2 regions of the Bradyrhizobium sp. USDA 4341 genome follow, and region 1 is predicted to be linked to the other one. Evidence: riboswitches for the same ligand, from Rfam matches in the RefSeq annotation. Region 1 holds a riboswitch; the other holds the start of a gene.
The links. A riboswitch is a leader RNA that binds a small molecule or an ion and turns the genes downstream of it on or off. The one in region 1 is predicted to bind glycine.

Region 1 (4,205 bases):
TGCAACAGATGCGTCGCCGAGTGGTTGGCGCGGATCGACGAACGCCTGGCATGGTCGACCTCGAGCTGCAGCGCGGTGCCGACATTCAGGGTGCCCTGCTCCACCGTGCCGACATGCACGAACAGGTCACCGGCCTTCTTCTGCATGTCGGTGACGCGGAATTTGACGCCCTCGCCCGTGAGGATGCCGACGTCGCCGACCTGACCGCCGGACTCGGCATAGAACGGCGTCTGGTTCAGCACGATCGCGCCGCTCTCGCCGGCCTTGAGGCCGTCGACCTCGGCGCCGTCCTTGACCAGTGCCGTCACCACGCCTTCCGCGCTCTCGGTCTCATAGCCGAGGAATTCGGTTGCGCCGAGCTTCTCGCGCAGCGGGAACCAGATGGCCTCGGTCGCCGCCTCGCCAGAGCCTGCCCAGGAGGCGCGCGCCTTCTCGCGCTGACGGTTCATCGCGTCGGTGAACGAGGCCTGGTCGACGCTGATGCCGCGCGACTTCAGCGCGTCCTGCGTCAGGTCCAGCGGGAAACCATAGGTGTCGTACAGCGTGAACGCGGTGTCGCCGTCGAACATGTCGCCGTTCTTGAGGCCGGCGCTCTTCTCGTCGAGGATCGACAGGCCACGCACCAGCGTCTTGCGGAAGCGGGTCTCTTCCAGCTGCAGCGTCTCCTCGATCAGCTTCTCCGCGCGCACCAGGTCCGGATAGGCCTGGCCCATCTCGCGGACCAGCGCCCAGACCAGGCGATGCATCAGCGGCTCGCCCGCGCCCAAGAGCTGCGCGTGGCGCATCGCACGGCGCATGATCCGGCGCAGCACGTAGCCGCGGCCCTCATTCGACGGCAGCACGCCGTCGGCAATCAGGAACGCCGAAGAGCGCAGATGGTCGGCCATCACCCGGTACGACGCCACGTTCTGCGCGTTCGGCCCATGGCCGAGGGCCGAAGCGGCCGCATCGATCAGATGGCGGAACAGGTCGGTCTCGAACACGCTTTCGACGCCCTGCAGGATGCAGGCCATGCGCTCAAGTCCCATGCCGGTGTCGATCGAGGGACGCGGCAGCGCCACGCGCTCCTCCTTCGTCACCTGCTCGTACTGCATGAACACCAGGTTCCAGAATTCGAGGAAGCGATCGCCGTCCTCTTCCGGGCTGCCCGGAGGTCCGCCCCAGATATGCTCGCCGCGATCGATGAAGATCTCGGAGCACGGACCGCACGGGCCGGTATCGCCCATCGCCCAGAAATTGTCCGAGGTCGCGATGCGGATGATGCGATCGTCCGAGAAGCCCGCGATCTTCTTCCAGTAGCCGGCCGCCTCGTCGTCGGTGTGGTAGACGGTGACGAGCAGCTTGTCCTTCTTCAGCCCGAAATCCTTGGTGATCAGATTCCAGGCGAGCTCGATCGCGCGCTCCTTGAAGTAGTCGCCGAACGAGAAGTTGCCGAGCATCTCGAAGAAAGTGAGATGGCGCGCGGTGTAGCCGACATTGTCGAGGTCGTTATGCTTGCCACCGGCGCGGACGCACTTCTGCGACGTCGTGGCGCGCTGATAGCCGCGCTTCTCGACGCCGGTGAAGACGTTCTTGAACTGCACCATGCCGGCATTGGTGAACATCAGGGTCGGGTCGTTGCGCGGAACCAGCGGCGACGACGCCACGATCTCGTGGCCGTTCTCCTTGAAGAAGTTCAGAAATGTCGACCTGATGTCGTTGACGCTGCTCATGTTCATCCAATCGGAAAAAAGGGGCCGGCCAGCCGCAAAAAGGCGTCATTTTCCGGCCGAACGCTTTTAGACATTGCCAGCTGCGGTGTCCAGAAACTGTGCAGGCGGATCATGGGCTTGCCGCGGCAGCACAAAGCCCCATTGGATAGCAGCAAGAGCTGCGTTGACAGTCTTGGTGGCGCCGTGTTTTCTACCTACCTGTTACCCCGTCACGTCGGGAGAGACCGGCCTTACTGCCGGCGCCGAAGGAGCAACCGCCCCGGAAACTCTCAGGCAAAAGGACCGCGTGACGTCTAACATCTGGAAAGAGGCGCTGGGGTTCTCCCCGATGCGTCCGCCGACGGGATAATACTCTCAGGCACAGCGACAGATGGGGCTTTCTGCAGGTTTCTCAAGGGGAAATAGGTCCCCTGCGGGAACCGCGAGGGCCCTGAGATGTCTGCGCGCGAAACTTCCCCGCTGAAACAGACCCCGCTGCACGCGCTGCATCTGGCACGCGGCGCCAAGATGGTGCCGTTCGCCGGCTACGACATGCCGGTGCAATACACCGCCGGCGTGCTGAAGGAGCATCTGCACACCCGCAAGGAAGCCGGACTGTTCGACGTGTCCCACATGGGACAGCTCGTGCTGAAGGCCAAATCCGGCAAGGTCGGCGACGCGGCGCTCGCACTGGAAAAACTGGTGCCGCAGGACATCGTCGGCATCGCGCCGGGACGGCAGCGCTACGCGCAATTCACCAACGACGACGGCGGACTGCTCGACGACCTGATGGTGGCGAATTTCGGCGATCACCTGTTCCTGGTGGTCAACGCCGCCTGCAAGGCCGAGGACGAGGCGCATCTGCGCGCGCATCTCTCCGATGCCTGCGAGATCGTGTCGCTGGCCGACCGCGCGCTGATCGCGCTGCAGGGGCCGAAGGCCGAATCGGCGCTGGTGAAACTTTGTGCAGATGTCAGTTCGATGAAATTCATGGACGCCGGTCCGCGCCGCGTTGGCGACATCGACTGCTTCGTCTCGCGCTCCGGCTATACCGGCGAGGACGGTTTTGAGATTTCCGCGCCCGCAGACAAGGCGGAGGCCCTGGTCACCGCACTGCTGGACAATCCCGACCTGCTGCCGATCGGGCTCGGCGCGCGCGACAGCCTGCGGCTCGAGGCCGGGCTCTGCCTCTATGGTCATGACATCGACACCACGACGACGCCGGTCGAAGGCGCGCTGGAATGGTCGGTGCAGAAAGTCCGCCGCAGCGGCGGCGCCCGCGCCGGCGGCTTTCCGGGCGCCGAAAAGATTCTCGCACAATTCGCGCAGGGCGCCGCCCGCCGCCGTGTCGGCCTGAAGCCCGATGGCCGCGCACCGGTGCGCGAAGGCGCCGTGCTATTTGCCGATCCGACCTCGACCGAGCCAATCGGCAAGGTGACCTCGGGCGGCTTCGGCCCGAGCCTCAATGCGCCGGTTGCGATGGGCTATCTGCCAACATCCCTTTCCGCACTCGACACCACCGTTTTCGCCGAAGTGCGCGGCCAACGGCTACCGCTCAAGGTCGCCGCCACGCCCTTCGTTCCCAACACCTACAAACGCTAAACGCCAAAGGATCGCCCCCCATGACGACGCTGTACACGTCCGACCACGAATGGCTCCGCATCGAGGGCGACGTCGCCACGATCGGCATCACCGATTACGCGCAATCACAGCTTGGCGACGTCGTGTTCGTCGAACTGCCCAAGGTCGGCCGCAGCTTGAAGAAGGCCGAGGCCGCCGCGGTCGTCGAATCCGTCAAGGCGGCCTCGGACGTCTACGCGCCGATCACCGGCGAAGTGATCGAGGTCAACGAGGCGCTCGCGGCCGAGCCCGCGCTGGTCAATTCGGATGCCGGCGGCAAGGCCTGGTTCTTCAAGCTGAAGATTGCCGACAAGGGCGAGCTCGGCGGCCTGATGGACGAGGTCGCCTACGCCGCGCACACCGCCTGAGGATCACCCCAAGGATTAGCCCATGAACGCGCCCTTCAAGCCGATCAACGAAGCCGCCACCGATTTCGTCCGCCGACACGTCGGACCATCCCCGCGCGACGTCAACGCGATGTTGGAGACGGTCGGCGCCGCGAGCCTGCAGGCGCTGATGAATGAGACGCTGCCGGCGTCGATCCTTCAGAAGGCGCCGCTCGATCTCGGCCGGGCGCTGAGCGAGACCGAAGCGCTCGCGCATATGAGCGAGCTCGCCGCGCAGAACCAGGTGTTCACCTCGCTGATCGGCCAGGGCTATTCCGGCACCATTCTGCCCGCGGTGATCCAGCGCAACATTCTGGAGAACCCGGCCTGGTACACCGCCTATACGCCGTATCAGCCGGAGATCAGCCAGGGCCGGCTCGAGGCCCTCTTCAATTTCCAGACCATGATCTGCGATCTCACCGGGCTCGACGTCGCCAACGCCTCGCTGCTCGATGAGGCGACCGCGGCCGCCGAAGCAATGGCGCTCGCCGAGCGCCACTCGCAGGTG
Region 2 (4,205 bases), 170 kb from region 1:
ATGCTCGACCTCGCCGCGCGCGAGATGGCGGTCATGGGTGCGACGATCGAACGCATCGCGGGACGCCAGGGCTTTGCCGGCTGCGTCCGCGCCCGTTTTCCCCATCCGAAACAAGGCCAGCCCGGCATCCTCATCGCCGGCCATCTGGACACCGTGCACCCGGTCGGCACCATCGAAAAGCTGGCGTGGCGGCGCGAAGGCAACAAGTGCTTCGGGCCCGGTATCTTCGACATGAAGGGCGGCAACTATCTGTCGATCGAGGCGATCCGGCAGTTGGCACGCGCGTCCTTTACGACGCCGCTGCCGATCACCGTGCTGTTCACGCCCGATGAAGAGGTCGGCACGCCATCGACGCGCGACATCATCGAGGCGGAAGCCGCGCGCAACAAATACGTGCTGGTGCCGGAGCCCGGACGGCCGAACAACGGCGTCGTCACCGGCCGCTACGCGATTGCGCGCTTCAATCTGGAAGCTGTCGGCAAGCCGAGCCATGCCGGCGCGACGTTGTCCTCCGGCCGTTCCGCGATCCGCGAAATGGCCCGGCAAATCATTGCGATCGATGGCATGACCACCGAAGACTGCACCTTCTCGGTCGGCATCGTGCATGGCGGGCAATGGGTCAATTGCGTCGCAACGACCTGCACCGGCGAAGCGCTCAGCATGGCCAAGCGCCAGGCCGATCTCGACCGCGGCGTCGAGCGCATGCTGGCGCTGTCGGGCACCGCCAACGACGTCACCTTCAAGGTGACGCGCGGCGTCACCCGCCCGGTGTGGGAGCCGGATGCCGGCACCATGGCGCTCTATGAAAAGGCCAAGGGCCTTGCAGCGGCGATGGGCCTCGACCTGCCGCACGGCAGCGCCGGCGGCGGATCGGACGGCAACTTCACCGGTGCGATGGGCATCCCTACCCTCGACGGCCTCGGCGTTCGCGGCGCCGATGCACATACGCTCAACGAGCATATCGAGATCGAGAGCCTCGCCGAGCGCGGCCGCCTGATGGCGGCACTGCTGGCGACGCTGGACTGACATCGATTTGCACTGCACAACACGTTGGCACTGCCGGACCGAAATTTAGCCTTGTCCAATTTTAAGGCTTCGCCTACGGTCCGGCCGTCCAACGCGACGATGCGGGAGAGATCGAAGCCACAACATTCGTGTTGTTGCTTCGGCGCCGACGGAGCAACCGCCCCGGAAACTCTCAGGCAAAAGGACTGTATCGTCAGGACGATCTGGAGAGAGACGGCATGGCCAAATGGAAACGGCCATGACGTCCACCGAAGGGGATAGTCTGCCATTGGGCCGAGGCCCGATGCTGATCAAGCTCTCAGGTACCGTGACAGATGGGGCGTCGAAACAGCCGGTTTCACCGGTGGTTCGGCGACTCTAACCCACGGGAGCCTGAAGACCACCATGCCTCACATCGCAATCATTGGCGCCGGCATCACCGGCGTGACGACGGCCTATGCCCTGCTCGAACGCGGTTACCGGGTGACTGTCCTCGACAGGCATCGCTATGCCGCGATGGAAACTTCGTTCGCCAACGGCGGACAGCTTTCTGCCAGCAATGCGGAAGTGTGGAACAGCGCCGCGACCATTCTCAAGGGGTTGCGCTGGATGCTTCGAAGCGACGCGCCGCTGCTGATGAATCCGAAGCCGAGCTGGCACAAATATTCCTGGATCGGCGAGTTCGTCGGCCACATCGGCCGCTATCGCACCAACACCATCGAGACCACGCGGCTCGCAATCGAAGCGCGCAAGCATCTGTTCTCGATCGCCCAGCGCGAGAACATCGCCTTCGATCTCGAACGCCGCGGCATCCTGCACGTCTATCACGACAAGGCCGGCTTCGAGGCGGGCCTGCGCGTCAACACGCTGCTGCAACAAGGCGGGCTCGACCGCCGGCCGGTGACGGCGGACGAAATCCGCAGCATCGAACCCGCGCTGCAGACGACCTGCTATGGTGGATTCTTCACGCCGTCGGACGCGACCGGCGATATCCACAAGTTCACGCGCGGCCTCGCCGACGCCTGCATCCGCCGCGGCGCAAGCTTCGTCCATGAAGCCGACGTCGATGCGATCGCACGCGGCGACGACGGTTTCCGCATCGGCTGGAACGAAGCCGCTTCACACGATGCTGGCGTCGCGACGCGACATGAGTTGCAGGCGGACGGCATCGTCATTTGCGCCGGCGTCGCGAGCCGCCACTTCGCTGGCATGCTCAATGACCGCGTCAACGTCTATCCGGTGAAGGGCTATTCGATCACCGTGCAGCTCGATGCGCCGCAAAGCCAGGACGCTGCGCCAACCGTCAGCCTGCTCGATGAAGCCGCGAAGATCGTCACCAGCCGGCTCGGCGCCGACCGCTTCCGCGTCGCCGGCACCGCCGAGTTCAACGGCTTCAACCGCGACATTCGCGCCGACCGCATCCAGCCGCTGGTGGACTGGGTGCGGCAGCATTTTCCCGGCATCGACACGTCGAGCGTCGTGCCATGGGCCGGCCTGCGCCCGATGATGCCGAACATGATGCCGGTGGTGCGCGCCGGACGGTTTCCGGGCGTGTTCTACAACACCGGCCATGGTCATCTCGGCTGGACGTTGTCGGCTGCGACGGCGCAGATGGTGGCAGGCGCGATCGATGACTGGCGCGACCTCGACACGCCCTCAATGGTACCGTCGCAGGTCGATGCGACCGAGACCGCCCGCGCAGCTTTCCCCTAATTATCCAGCCGACGAGGAAGAATATGAGCGTATTTGCGTGTGGCCAAGTCGGAATTCGCTGAGAAACACCGCATGACAAGGACTAGCGTCACATCGGGGAAAAGCGCTTCAGCGCGGGAGGGGACAATGCGCATTGGGGTGGCGGACACGCGTGAGACGTTGACCAAGCCGGATCAGATTGCCGCGGAGCTGTGCGCGGCCGTCGATCGAAACTTCGACGATCAGATCGCGTTCCTGTCGCGCATGGTGCAGTTCCGCAGCTTGCGCGGACAGGAAGCGCCGCAACAAGCTTGGCTGGCTGAGCAATTCGCAAAGCGCCGCTACGAGGTCGATACGTTCAGCCTTGCGGACGTCAACCTGATGAGTCATGCGAAGGCTGCACCGATGGACGGCATCGACCTTGCCGGATCGCAGCAGGTCGTTGCGACGCTCGACAGCAAAGGCAGCGGACGCAGCCTGATCCTGCAAGGTCATATCGACGTGGTGCCGGAGGGGCCCGCTGATCTTTGGGAGCAGCCGCCGTTCTCGGGCGCCGTGCACGACGGCTGGATGTTCGGGCGTGGCGCGCAAGATATGAAGGCCGGTGTCTCGGCAATGATCTTCGCGCTCGATGCCATCCGCGACGCCGGGTATGCCCCGGGCGGGCGCGTCCATCTGCAGACCGTGACCGAGGAAGAGAGCACCGGCAACGGCGCACTGTCGACGTTGATGCGCGGCTATCGCGCCGACGCCTGCCTGATTCCCGAGCCGACCGGACACACGGTCACGCGCGCCCAGGTCGGCGCCGTCTGGTTTCGCCTGCGCGTCCGCGGCACGCCGGTGCATGTCGCCTATTCCGAGGCCGGTACCAGCGCGATCCTGTCGGCGATGCATCTGGTGCGCGCGTTTCAGGATTACACCAAGGCACTCAATGCCCGGGCGCTCGACAACAGCTGGTTCCGCAGTGTCAAGAATCCGATCAAGTTCAACGTCGGGATCATCAAAGGCGGCGATTGGGCCAGTTCGACCGCGGCGTGGTGCGAGCTGGATTGCCGGCTCGGTCTCTTGCCGGGCGAAACACCGCAGCAGGCGATGCGTGGCATCGAGGAATGCCTGGCTGAAGCGCACAAGGCCGACGACTTCCTGTCCGACAATCCTGCCGAGCTGGTGTGGAGCGGTTTTCAGGCGGACCCGGCGGTGTGCGAGCCCGGCAGCGAAGCGGAAGCCGCTCTGTCTGCCGCCCATCGCTCCGTCTTCCAGGCTCCAATGCAGGAGCGCCTGTCCACGGCCGTCAACGACACCCGCTACTATTGCGTCGACTACGGCATACCCGCACTTTGCTATGGTCCTTACGGTATCGGCCCGCATGCGTTCAACGAACGGGTCGAGCTCGACAGCCTTCGCAAGACGACGCAGAGCATCGCACTGTTCGTCGCCAATTGGTGCGGCGTGACGCGAGCGTGAATGGACTTGTCGTTTCAGGTCAGTGGCACATGGCGACATGTGCA

Region 2: linked by a shared signal. The riboswitch ahead of ACVIGB_RS13235 (D-amino acid dehydrogenase) and the one ahead of gcvT (glycine cleavage system aminomethyltransferase GcvT) in region 1 are both predicted to bind glycine.

The regions. Positions count from the first base shown of each region.
Region 1 is NZ_JBSSGO010000002.1:1,699,128-1,703,332, forward strand. It holds gene alaS (alanine--tRNA ligase) at 1-1,712, opposite strand, end outside; glycine riboswitch at 1,918-2,006, shown strand; gene gcvT (glycine cleavage system aminomethyltransferase GcvT) at 2,148-3,293, shown strand; gene gcvH (glycine cleavage system protein GcvH) at 3,314-3,679, shown strand; gene gcvP (aminomethyl-transferring glycine dehydrogenase) at 3,702-4,205, shown strand, end outside.
Region 2 is NZ_JBSSGO010000002.1:1,525,256-1,529,460, forward strand. It holds gene ACVIGB_RS13230 (M20/M25/M40 family metallo-hydrolase) at 1-1,026, shown strand, start outside; glycine riboswitch at 1,119-1,224, shown strand; glycine riboswitch at 1,228-1,342, shown strand; gene ACVIGB_RS13235 (D-amino acid dehydrogenase) at 1,411-2,718, shown strand; gene ACVIGB_RS13240 (ArgE/DapE family deacylase) at 2,845-4,161, shown strand.